Regions from separate parts of the Kiloniella antarctica genome, predicted to be linked through region 1. Evidence: riboswitches for the same ligand, from Rfam matches in the RefSeq annotation. Region 1 holds a riboswitch; each other region holds the start of a gene.
What was found. A riboswitch is a leader RNA that binds a small molecule or an ion and turns the genes downstream of it on or off. The one in region 1 is predicted to bind cobalamin.

Region 2: another riboswitch for cobalamin. It lies ahead of ACFSKO_RS09975 (ABC transporter ATP-binding protein); the one in region 1 lies ahead of ACFSKO_RS02725 (DUF4198 domain-containing protein).
Region 3: another riboswitch for cobalamin. It lies ahead of ACFSKO_RS18770 (CbtB domain-containing protein); the one in region 1 lies ahead of ACFSKO_RS02725 (DUF4198 domain-containing protein).
Region 4: another riboswitch for cobalamin. It lies ahead of bluB (5,6-dimethylbenzimidazole synthase); the one in region 1 lies ahead of ACFSKO_RS02725 (DUF4198 domain-containing protein).

Annotation. Positions count from the first base shown of each region.
Region 1 is NZ_JBHUII010000001.1:563,870-566,990, forward strand. Features, by position in the region: gene cbiM (cobalt transporter CbiM) at 1-624, opposite strand, end outside; gene ACFSKO_RS02725 (DUF4198 domain-containing protein) at 639-1,427, opposite strand; cobalamin riboswitch at 1,627-1,847, opposite strand; cobalamin riboswitch at 2,041-2,212, shown strand; gene ACFSKO_RS02730 (DUF4198 domain-containing protein) at 2,339-3,121, shown strand, end outside.
Region 2 is NZ_JBHUII010000004.1:618,019-621,139, reverse strand. Features, by position in the region: gene arsB (ACR3 family arsenite efflux transporter) at 1-965, shown strand, start outside; cobalamin riboswitch at 1,183-1,401, shown strand; gene ACFSKO_RS09975 (ABC transporter ATP-binding protein) at 1,704-2,477, shown strand; gene ACFSKO_RS09970 (ABC transporter substrate-binding protein) at 2,519-3,121, shown strand, end outside.
Region 3 is NZ_JBHUII010000013.1:31,554-34,674, reverse strand. Features, by position in the region: gene ACFSKO_RS18780 (flagellar basal body-associated FliL family protein) at 1-267, opposite strand, end outside; gene ACFSKO_RS18775 (c-type cytochrome) at 420-878, opposite strand; cobalamin riboswitch at 1,375-1,589, shown strand; gene ACFSKO_RS18770 (CbtB domain-containing protein) at 1,630-1,815, shown strand; gene ACFSKO_RS18765 (CbtA family protein) at 1,852-2,610, shown strand.
Region 4 is NZ_JBHUII010000004.1:397,150-400,270, forward strand. Features, by position in the region: gene ACFSKO_RS08840 (LysE family translocator) at 1-536, shown strand, start outside; gene ACFSKO_RS08845 (NAD(P)-dependent oxidoreductase) at 660-1,550, shown strand; cobalamin riboswitch at 1,664-1,866, shown strand; gene bluB (5,6-dimethylbenzimidazole synthase) at 1,911-2,735, shown strand; gene ACFSKO_RS08855 (hypothetical protein) at 2,822-3,121, opposite strand, start outside.

The sequences.
Region 1 (3,121 bases):
AAAGAAAATAGAAAGCGAACCTCCGAGAAACCCCCAGAACCCAGCGACAGACAGGATTCCCCGACGATACAGCACGTATCCGCCGATCATAACCAAGGCAAACAACATCAAAGAGATTCCATTTATGGAAACTCGCCATGTTGCGCCCTCAACCTGATAGGCTTCAAACAGTGCAAAACCAGCCCATACCGAGGTAACAAAGAAGACCGCAAACAACCCATCAGCAACCAGCTTTGCAAGTTTATAACGTTCTGCATTCAACCCCCACCGACAAAGATAAAAAACCATAACTGCCGGGAAAGCAATATTAACGGCATTAACACCAAGAACGGTTAATCCGCCAAAGCCAAAGAAGATAGCTTGTAATAGCAGTGCAACTGCAAGTGCAGGAAACGCAGCCCACCCAAGAATAATTCCGAGCAATCCGTTCAGGATCAAATGCACGGAGGAAAACCCAAGAGGAACATGAATAAGTGAAACCACAAAAAATACTGCCGAGAGAACCCCTACACGCGGAAGATCTTCAGGTTCTAGTTTTTTCAAACTATAGGCGACACCAGCGGCGGCAAGAATGCCGCCACCAATCAACACCGGATTTGATAAAGCACCATCAACGATATGCATCGCTCGTCCAATCTTTAATCGACATCACGAGCTTGAATCCAAATAACAGCATCTTGTGAAAGCTCTTTGCCTTCATGCTCCGTATCCGGTCCGGCACCAAGAGCTGCAATTCCCCAAAACCCTGCTTTTGGAACTCCAAATGTAAACGTACCTGAAGCATCAGAACGAATGGCATGAGACGGCGAGGAAATCATCCCTACATCAGCAAATTTATTGTTTTCAATATCAGCCGGGAAATTAATGTATTCGATTTCGATTTCAGCAAAAGGAACAGGCTTACCTTCGGAGAGAACCACCCCTGTAAAAGTACCCCCAGCAATGACGTTATAAGGTTTGGTAAGCGGGCGAATTTCAGCTTTCAACCCTTGAACTTCTGACCAATCAGTTGGAAGGTCACCAACATTTACATAAGACTTTGTAATTTGCTGAATATAGATGTCTTCACTTGCTTCATAAAATGGCGTCGGTTTAAGCACGAACACATTGTCGCCAAGACCACGTAATTTCACTTCTGCTTCATAGGCTTTTCCAGTGTTTTCATTACTGGTCCACTCAATGATTTTAAGCTTATCCATCAAGTCCGTCTTTTTACCTTTACGGATAGAATAGAATTCTTCTGGTATGCCCATATCCATAACGTGACCCGATTCTGCGGGATGTGTAAACGGCATTTTAAGAGTGAGTTTTCCACCTTTTTCAAGCATGGTTTCAGGTGTATAAATCAATTGGAAGTGCGCTTGTGCACCAGTAATAAAAGCTGTCAGGCCAGCGGCGATAACACTACAAAAGAGAACTTTTTTCATCTCGTTTAATATCTCCCAGCCGTCAACTTATTAGTCAACGGCAACGTTCCTATTGAAGCATAGTGGATTAAAGAGAGATTTTAGACATCCCATCGACATAAATCCTCAGGTTAAACCTGATTATTCATGATCCAGTAGCTCGGCTCAAAGGCACGCCACAAACGGATGTCCGTCACCGATGGTGCTCCCCGCCCTACGGTTTAGTGACATTATGCCGGCAGGTCTCCTGGCTCACGGATCGTAGCTCTATCACCAGACCTTCCCGGCTCTTTGCCAGTGATCATAATTGGTAAGAACTCACCGTTCACAGTTGCGGGGGCAGCCACGGCTTGAAATTCCCTGATGGGTAAATTAATCCGTGTTCCCTTTTAATCCCCGAGCGACTTCACTCTTGGGGAACCATGCATAGCCGCAGTTTATGCAGACAAAAAAAAAGTGCAAGCGAGATTAACGACGTCCTGGAATTTTACCCCGTCATGCTAATGAGTCTGTTTTAATCCAAATTAGAACCGTAGAAGATTTTAGAACACAAGGTGAAATGCTTGTAATTTTGATGTCTGAAAAGAATGCCATCCGAGATGGTTTTACTGATTGACCTTCTCACTCAAGATTGACAGACTGCGCCCGTGTCGGTTTTCCAAGTGTAAATTTGACTTGGGAATAATAGGGAATACGGAATGATCTGCCCATCAGGGGATCTTGAGCCGTAGCTGTCCTCGCAACTGTGTCGGTTCTTTTTCACCGGAACCTATAGCCAGAAGACCTGCCGCCGTAACGTCACCTATTCTAATGAACGAGGTCATTCATTAGGGCGGTTTTCCGTCGTGTGGCGTGCCTGTCGATGATGGTCGAAATCTCACAACATATGAGCTTTTGAACATTGTCATAACTATTTTGACAAGGCGCGTACCATGTTTTTGATACGATTATCTCTCATGCTTGTCATGAGCTTACCACCATTGGCTCTAACAACATCTTTTGCCAATGCCCACTTTTTAGAATTAATTCCCTCTCAGCCTTTTATCTCAAAAAGTAAGCACAGCACCCTAACCTTTGACATCAGATTTACCCATCCAATGGAGGGGGCTCCCTTGATGGACATGCAAACTCCCGAACAGTTTGGTGTTCAGATTGCGGGTGTAAAACATGACCTAACGTCAGAACTTGAATCCACCCGACTAAAAGGAAAATTGAACCCGGCGAACGTATCGTCTTTCAAAGCTCAGCATAAGATTAAACGTGCGGGAGATTATACCTTCTTCCTGACCCCCGCCCCCTATTGGGAAGCGGAAGAACAAGCAATGATTATTCACTATACAAAAGTTATCGTGAATGCCTATGGCCTTGAGAACGGGTGGGAAACGCCTGTAGGTTTGCCCGTAGAAATCATGCCTCTCAGCCGCCCTTACGGATTGTGGACAAACAATCTTTTCTCAGGGCAAGTCCTCAACAATGGTCAGCCAGAAGCCAATGCACTGGTTGAAATTGAGTATAGAGGTCAGGGAAATGTTAAGATCCCCGCCACCCCTTTCATAACCCAAGTTGTCCGCGCAGATGTAAATGGCATCTTTCACTACGCTATGCCAAAAGCTGGCTGGTGGGGTTTCGCGGCTCTGGTTGATAATGGTAAAACGCTCATTGCACCAGACGGTACCAATGCACAGGTCGAAGAAGGTGGCTTACTCTGGGTTCAC
Region 2 (3,121 bases), on a different contig from region 1:
TTGGAATCGTATTGGGTTTATGGCAACCGAGTCTTTTTCAAAAAGTTGCTGGATTAGAAATTGCTCACGTCAACATCGTGGTAGCTGTTTTTATTTGGGTGATGATTTACCCAATGATGGTGCAAATTGATTTCTCTGCCGTAAAGGATGTTGGCCGAAATCCTAAAGGCTTGCTGCTCACCATTGTGATTAATTGGTTGGTAAAGCCATTTACGATGGCGGCATTAGGTTGGTTATTTTTCAAAATTTTATTTGCCGATTTGGTCGATCCATCATCGGCACAAGAATATATTTCGGGGATGATTTTACTCGGTGTTGCGCCATGCACGGCAATGGTATTCGTTTGGTCGCAACTAACCAAAGGCGATCCTAATTATACCTTGGTTCAGGTGTCCGTTAATGACGTGATTATGATTTTTGCGTTTGCGCCTATTTCAGCATTTTTACTTGGAATAAGTGACGTTCAGGTGCCGTGGGAAACATTATTAATCTCAGTTGCTCTTTACGTGTTGTTGCCATTAATTGCAGGTGTGTTTACGCGCAAAATTTTGAACAAAGGTAATAATGAGCAACCCTTAAATGACTTTCTGGCAAGGTTGAAACCTTGGTCAGTTATCGGATTACTCGCAACCGTTGTTCTATTGTTTGGGTTTCAAGCAAATACAATTATTTCGGAACCAGAGACTATTGGATTAATTGCCATACCTTTGTTGATACAAACGTATGGAATTTTTATTATTGCCTACCTTGCAGCCAAATGGATGAAGCTTCCGCACAATATCGCGGCTCCTGCTTGTCTTATTGGTACATCGAATTTCTTTGAATTAGCTGTTGCCGTTGCAATTTCGCTTTTTGGCCTAAACTCTGGTGCCGCTTTGGCCACAGTTGTTGGTGTGTTAGTCGAAGTTCCTGTCATGCTTTCACTGGTTGCGTTGATTAATCGAACTCAACACTGGTTTAAATAGGCGTGAGACTGGCCCGCATATCGGCATATTTCGATATATGGGCATTAAAAGTACAATTGCAGCATTTAGATAACCCTTTTAGGCAGAATATTCTTGTTTGGCTAAAAGATTAGGCCAGATTTTTACCAGTTTTAGCGGAAAGTTAGTTCTCTGATTGCATTTGGGTATGGCAGGGTTAAAACCCGTCGGTTTTGCACTTGTGTTTCATAATATTTTTTGTCACCATCTGCGTGATGGTTTCTGGATATCTAAGCTGAATCCGGGATGAAAAGGGAATACGGTAAGGTGTAACCTCATAGGTGCCAATTCCGTGACTGCCCCCGCAACTGTATGTGGTTAGCCGCTCTGAGAGTACCACTGGATTACTAAAATCCGGGAAGGTTCAGAGAAGCTTTGATCCATAAGTCAGGAGACCTGCCATCGTGTTATTAACTCAAACCGGGCGGGGTGCCTCGGAAAGGATGATAGACATGGCGACAGGCTCTTTTGCGTCACATCACATCGGTTTTCGATCCTCCTCGTGCGTGCACGGAGGGTGCCATGAAACTGATTGCGCGATATCGATATCTCTTATCAAAATTTTGTAAAACGTTTGCACGTCTAGCTTTTAGCACGACGCAGCGAATAGAGAGCCAACACTCTTTTCAGAGATGGTCTTGTCTTTGTTGATAAATATGGATAGTAATGTTATAACATTACGTATTTATTTGTCGTGAATTAGATAAGAAATCCTGTTACATGAATAAAACGGCTTTAGAGGCCTGTAACCTGTCCTGGGGGCCAAACGGGCGCGAGGTTATCCTGCATGAAACCAGCTTTAAGGTTGGTGCCGGACGCATACTTGGCGTCGTTGGGGCCAATGGTGCAGGAAAATCGACCCTGTTGCGGTTGCTGTATCGCTATTACCGTCCTCGAACCGGGCAGGTTCTGGTTGATGGTGAAGATATCCATGCCATGGGGGCCAAGGCTGCTGCGCAACGCATAGCCGCTGTCCTTCAGGAACAACCGACAGACTTTGCCCTCAATGTGCGGGAAATTGTTGCGCTTGGCCGTACGCCGCATCGCAGCGGCCTGTCCGGCTATGGCGCACGCGATGCCGAGATTGTCACATCAGCACTGTCTAAACTCGATTTGTGCGGCTTTGCTGACCGATCATTTGGCACGCTTTCAGGAGGCGAAAGGCAACGAGTCATGGTTGCCCGTGCATTGGCACAAGAACCCCAAATCCTCATTTTGGATGAGCCGACCAATCACCTTGATATTAGGCACCAGCTGGAGGTTCTGACCCTGATCCGGGGCCTGGGGCTGACGATTATTACCTCTTTGCATGATCTCAATCTGGCCAACACATACACCGATGACGTGTTGGTCCTGTCCAAGGGACACAGCCTGGCTTTCGGTCCACCCGAAACGGTGCTGAGCGAAGAACTGATCACCCGTGCTTTTCACGTCAATGCCCGGATCGAGCGACTGGAACCCAGTGGTGAGAACCACTTTACCTATCACCTTTAAGTATCTTGCTCGCTATTAGCGACCTGTTTTGGAGAATACCCATGCGTAAATATATATCCTGTATGAGCCTTTCAGCCTCGGCCTTTGTTCTGGCATTATCGACAACCGCTGTCCGTGCTGCCGACTATCCTGTGAGTGTACAAAGCTGTGATCGAGAAGTTGTTTTTGACGCAGCGCCAAAGTCGGCGGTTTCCAATGATGTAAATCTCACTGAAATGATGCTGGTTCTTGGCCTGCGGGACAAAATGGTGGGCTATACCGGGATTTCCGGATGGAAAACGCTGGATGAAAAAATGCGTGAAGGCGTAGCAGAACTGCCGGAGCTTTCAGAAAAATACCCATCGAAAGAAGTTCTGGTTGGGGCTGATGCGGATTTTTATTTTGCAGGCTGGAACTATGGCATGAAGGTTGGTGGTGAAGTGACGCCAGAGAGCCTCAATCCTTTTGGCATCAAGGTGTACGAACTCACGGAATCCTGTATTCATATCGGGGGCAAGCCAAAGGTATCGATGCAGGATATGTACAATGATATCTTAAATCTTGGTAAAATTTTTGGGGTAGAAGAAAAGGCCAATGACCTTGTTGCAGGTTATGAGGCCGAGTTGGAAGCTTTCCAGTCCACATTGAAGGTGCTAGAGCATCCG
Region 3 (3,121 bases), on a different contig from region 1:
TCTATTTCCAGAGGGAATCAAATTTATTAAAAATCCAGGAATTTCATAAAATACAGCAGGGCCAATTACAGGTACAACTTCCTCGACAATTTCTTCTTCCACAGCTTCTTTTGGTGCAAACATACCTGTGAAATATGCCCCTGCAGCAGCAGCAGCAAGAATTAGAATGGGTAAGGCAACGAACAAGACAAGCTTCTTACCAGATAATCCACCTTTAGGTCGGGCCTCGACTTCTAATTCTTCTTCACTGGTCGTATCATCAGCCATAAGATAGTCTTTCGATCTCGATTGGAATAAGAATGTCTGAAATTATATGGGCACAAAAATTTCAGATCTTAATATATTTTAATCCGAAAGCATTAATACCTGTATAATTTTGACTAAATTTTCAATCAAGTTTCTACCTTTAGAATATTCTCTTACATGGTATGCTTCTGATAGAGTATCCCATTCTCTTCTTGAATTTCACGAATATAGCGGATGATGTTTTGGACGTCTACCAGCTGGACTTGCCGCTGAGGCGGCATGTTACCAAATTTCCAGTGATGCTGTCGTACTCCGTTCTTTGATGCCAGTATGAACGATTGATCGCCATGATGACCTGGATTATAAATATTATGGATTAACGGAGGGCCATTACTTGTTCCCGATCCATTGCTTCCGTGACACTGTGCACAACTGTTATTGAAAGCAATTTTTCCTTTTTGGGCTATAACAGAAAATTCAGGAACTTTTATTCCTTCCGAATCAGACATATTTTCAATTATGTTATTAGCAAAAACTCCTCCTACCAGTACCACAAATCCGAGTACAAAAATAATTTGGTATTTGTTTTTCACTTTCATATTCTTAAACTCTTCAAAAATTTTATATTTCATTGTATTCGTTTAATAAGTGTAATCTGTAAATATCAACATTAGGTTTTCTTTTACCTGTTGCCGGGAATTTCTAGTGTAAAGTAGCATGGATTAAAGGTGCCTGTTGTTGAGCTGGATCAAGGTGAAATTTGGTTTTGGGTATACCCCTCGCAAGTTGCCTCTACGTAACGATTTATCACGTCTTCTTTAAGTGGTTCCAGCACTCTTTTGTGTCTCTATTTGGTCCAGAGAAATTCCATTATATCAAAGAGAAATGGGTCTGATAAATGCTGCGCACAGCATACTGGCAGCTTGAACAGAGACCACCAATGATATTATTCTTACGCCTCGATCCGTTGTGACCATGTACAGTCCTCAAGCTATATTTTATATTTATGCTCAAATCACTCTATTTTCTGTCAATAACACAAAAATAAGCGGAGTATAATGCGTATTATCTTAGTGATAATAAGAAAAAAGTAGACGAATACTTCAAAAAATGAGTAGTTTGGGATATATATATTTATATGTATCTGGTCCCCCATAAAGGTTAAATATCTGGGGGTTAATAGGGAATACGGAGGAGTTTACCCATCAGGGAACTTTTAACCGTAGCTGCGCCCGCAACTGTATACGGGGAATTGCAAGTTAAACCCACTGGCCGCAAGGCTGGGAAGGAGCTTGCCATAAAGATCCGGAAGCCAGGAGACCTACCAGTCGATCTTATCAACGTTACCTTACCGACGGGTGTTAACGGTACATGGAGAAAATTATGAACTTATCAATAAATTCAGCGTCTTCTGTTGTTTCACAATCTCGCACTAATGCTGTTATGGCTGCTGCTGTTGCAATGATGTTTGGCATATTTATGGTATATGGAGTTGGCTTTGCCCAATCAGCAAGTCTACACAATGCCGCACATGACACTCGCCATTCTTACGCATTTCCCTGCCATTAATTTTGAAACGGAGAAATATCCGTTAGCGAGATCGATATGTTGAAAAGAATAATGTCAACGGCAATCATTGCCGGATTGGTGGCAGGAATACTTGTGTCTGTTGTACACGAATTCACCACAACACCAATTATCCTATATGCAGAAGAGTACGAAAACAGTGGAGAAAATCACCACACTCTTTTACAAGATGCTACTCAAGGGGGGGTAAAAAAGGCCAATGTGCACAGCGATACTCAAGGCCAGATATATCTGGCCGATACAGATTCAGAAGATGGTCAGGAAGAATGGGGACCTAACAATAGGCTTGAGCGTACGTTCTTTACCTCATTGGCTAATATACTGACGGGCGTTGGCTTTGCCGCTATTCTTGTTGCTTGTTTCACCTTTTCCGGGGAGAAACTTTCCGGTCGGCGTGGTGTAATTTGGGGTTTGGCTGGTTTTGCTGTTTTTACCTTGGCACCTTCTCTAGGGCTTCCTCCTGAAGTCCCTGGCAGTATGGCCGCAGACCTATCACTTCGCCAAACTTGGTGGATAGCAACGTCTGTTGCAACCGGTGTGGGGTTGTGGGTAATGATTTTTGGCAGTAAGACTCCGATCTATTTACTTGGGCTTCTCTTAATTATCCTGCCCCATGTTATCGGGGCTCCACAACCCACAGAAATAGGTGGGAATGCTCCGCCTGAACTTGCAGGGCAATTTGTTGCAGCTTCGATTGTGGTGAGCGCCATATTCTGGGTTATTCTTGGGTGGACCTCTGGAGCTTTGTGGAAACATTCCGGGGATGTTGCAAAGTAACCTAAAACTTTGGTGTGAAAGCCCTCATTTTAGAGAAGATCTCGCCCTTTTTGGGTGGGGTCTTCTCTTTGAAGACACAGAATTTTATTGTCCTTTGTATTTTCCAGTAAAAACTAAAAAATAAATGATTTCTTAACGTAAGAAAACAGATTAAGTGTATTATGAACTCCTATCTTCAAGTCATATGGCGAACGGTTAGCAAAGACAAAATCACGAATTTGATGGAACCAATAAATATATTAAAAGCTCTCCCTGATTTTGGGTTGGAGCATTGGATAAACAATGGGTCATGCAAAGCTATAGAAAAAAATAATTTTGCTTATTCAAGTGAAGATAGAGATAAGAACTCACCTTGTATTGTTACACTTAAATTTAAGATTTTCCTAAAAAAATCAGACGAATGCTTTCATAAATCTAATTCGGAAAGTTATTATTACAAAGCAATTCCTTTGGCATTTATTGCTGGGAATCTAGGGCCTGAATTTAGATCAAAGATCAAAATCATTTGCGA
Region 4 (3,121 bases), on a different contig from region 1:
CATCCATGTCTGTGGGGCGCAAGTCAGGCAAAGCCCTTGCACTTGGCGTGGCCACAGGAACCTTCTTTTGGGGATTACTGGCATTTTGGGGCTTTACCACTGTGTTGTCCCTTTATGCCTCGGTCATGTTTGCCATCAAAATTTTTGGTGCGACTTATCTGCTCTGGCTGGCGTTCAAGTCTTTCCGATCTGCGACCACGACCAAGAAAATTGTTGCGACTGATCTCGGCATTACAGGCAGACCAGCTGCTTATTACCGCCGGGGTTTGTTGATCCAGATGACAAATCCAAAGGCAGCCCTGACCTGGGTTGCTGTGATGTCTTTGGCTGTTGATGCCTCTGCCCCGCTTTGGGTTGGATGCTCCATCGTTTTTGGCACAACCCTGATATCCATATTTGGTCACATGACTTACGCTATTGCCTTTTCAACTGCACCTATGGTCGGCGCCTATCAAAAGGCCCGCAGGTGGATTGAAGCTGGATTGGGGGCTTTTTTCTGTTTTGCCAGCTATAAAATCCTGACGTCTAAATCCTAAATTCAGCCTCTCGGGTGCATTCCGACATTAACCAACCTCTAAGAAACCACTTTTATCTTTCAATGCCGGCGCTTGTCTTTTACCGTTCCTACCAGATTTAAAATATCATTTTGGAACAGTCACATGGCACGCATTGCATTTATTGGAACGGGTTTAATGGGCACGGGTATGGCCGGGCGCTTGATCGATGCGGGCCACGATGTCCATGTCTATAACCGTACCACGTCCCGTGCCGAACCTTTGATAGAACGCGGAGCAACCCTTGCATCAAGCCCCGCAGAAGCCGCGATCGGGGCCGATGCGATCTTTGTTATGGTTGGGGATGATGTCGCCTCGCGCGCGTTGTGGTCTGGTACAAGTGGTATTCTGTCCGCAGATCTAAAACCGGGAGCGCTTGCGATCGAGTGTTCAACCCTGTCCCACGATTGGGTTGTGGAACTCTCAGAGCAGGCAAAAGAAGCCGGACTTGATTACCTCGACTGTCCTGTAACCGGCCTTCCAGAAGCCGCCGCAAGTGGTCTCCTCACCCTGTTTCTAGGCGGCGCGCAATCAACCATCAACAAAGCCATGCCTTTGCTCACGCCCCTTTCAAGGGACCAGATCCACTTTGGCCCGATAGGATCTGGCTCAGCTTATAAACTTATCGTAAATCTGATGGGATCAATTCAGATTGCCGCCGCCGCTGAAGGCTTGATTACCGCCGAACGTGCTGGTCTCGACCTCAACCTCGTTGCCATGGCTTTAGCCTCAGGCGGCTGTGGCAGCCCACAAGTGGCCCGCAACGCTCCCCTAATGGTCGAAGGCGCCCACGAAAAAGACGTGCTGTTTTCCACGAAATGGCGTCTGAAAGACACAGATTACGGTCTGAAATACGCCCAAAAACTTGGCCTCAATCCCGAAATAGGCAAAGCAACACTAAACGCCTTCCAAGCTGCCATGGACGATGGTTATGCTGCGTCTGCCGAAACCAAAGTGATTGAGGCTTTACGTAAAAGGTTACCGGAAGCAGGATAGAAACTTCCTTCCGATCAAAAATTATATTGGTGGCCCTCCCCATCCTTGATCAAGCTCAAGGACGCTTCCCATTACCTTAAGATAAAAACAGAAACTGCCGGGGCATAATTCCGGCTTTGATCATATCTTCAGGTGTCTCAAAAAGTTTGTAAACTGGACGAGGATAATCGGGAAGGCGGTGGAATTCCGTCACGTGCCCAACGCTGTAAGGGGGATTGGTCCTGTAAGTTACCCACTGGTGTTTTATAGAGATCCGGGAAGGGACAGGACCGATGCGAACCCAAGTCAGAAGACCGGCCTGGAGAGCCTTATGCAGCGTGTGGACAAACGCTGCTTTAACTTTCCATTAAGGGGACTGAAATGGAAACGCGCGACCAGACAGTTTTTAATGAAAACATACATACCAAAAACAATACTGCTTCCACCCCCAACTATAACAATCCTGCCTTTACAGATCATAGTTTTAGCGAAGCAGAACGCGACGCGCTTTACCAAACCATCTTTTCCCGGCGTGACGTACGCGGGCAGTTTACATCAAAACCCGTTCCCGAAGAAGTCTTGAGCCGGATATTAACCGCCGCCCACTATGCGCCCTCTGTCGGGTTTATGCAGCCGTGGAATTTCATTCTGATCCGAAAGGATGAGACCAAACAACGGGTACATAATCTGTTTAAAAAGGCCCACGACGAAGCCGCAGATATGTTTGAGGGGGAAAAACGTGATACTTACAAAAACCTCAAACTCGAAGGGATCAAGGAATCTCCGCTTAATATCTGTATCACCTGTGACAAGGACCGCACCGGACCTATCGTGATCGGGCGCACCCATATTAAGGCCATGGATCTCTATAGTACCGTGTGCGCTGTACAAAACCTCTGGCTTGCCGCCCGCTCAGAAGGCGTCGGTGTTGGATGGGTTAGTATTCTGGATCAGAAAAAATTAAAACAAATCCTCAAACTGCCCAAACGAGTGACGCCTGTGGCCTATCTCTGTTTGGGATATGTGTCTGAGTTCTTTGATAAACCTGAACTACAATTGGCAGGATGGTTACCGCGACTGCCCATGGCCGATGTCGTCAACTTTGAAGAGTTTGATAAAACCGCTGACGATCCCTTTGCCACCAGCCTGCTCGAAACCCTGGAACAAAATCAAAGGTCAATCGAAGATGGGCAATACCGCAAATAAGTAACAGCTTTAAGAAAAGCACCCGGCCCCACAAACATATTGGGGTCGGGTGTTCATATCAAAATTAGTCCACTAAAAACACGATACTAATCGGAAACTACCTGACCCGGAGCACGATCCAGCGGGACAATCAAATTCATTTCTATATTCATGATTGCTTCAAAGTACCCATCCTGAACACCCAAATAACGTTTCTCTTGTCTTGGTCCCGTGTTTTTTATCGGATGAAACCCGCGTATTTGGCCGTTATCAACCGCGATAACTGAGTCATCAAATTCTGCGGTAAAAACATCCACAAGAAACTCCCACGCGTCTTTGGCCGTATTCTCTCGTTCTTTCGCGACAAAATTAATAACGATCCCATCTTCACTATCCAATGGGATATC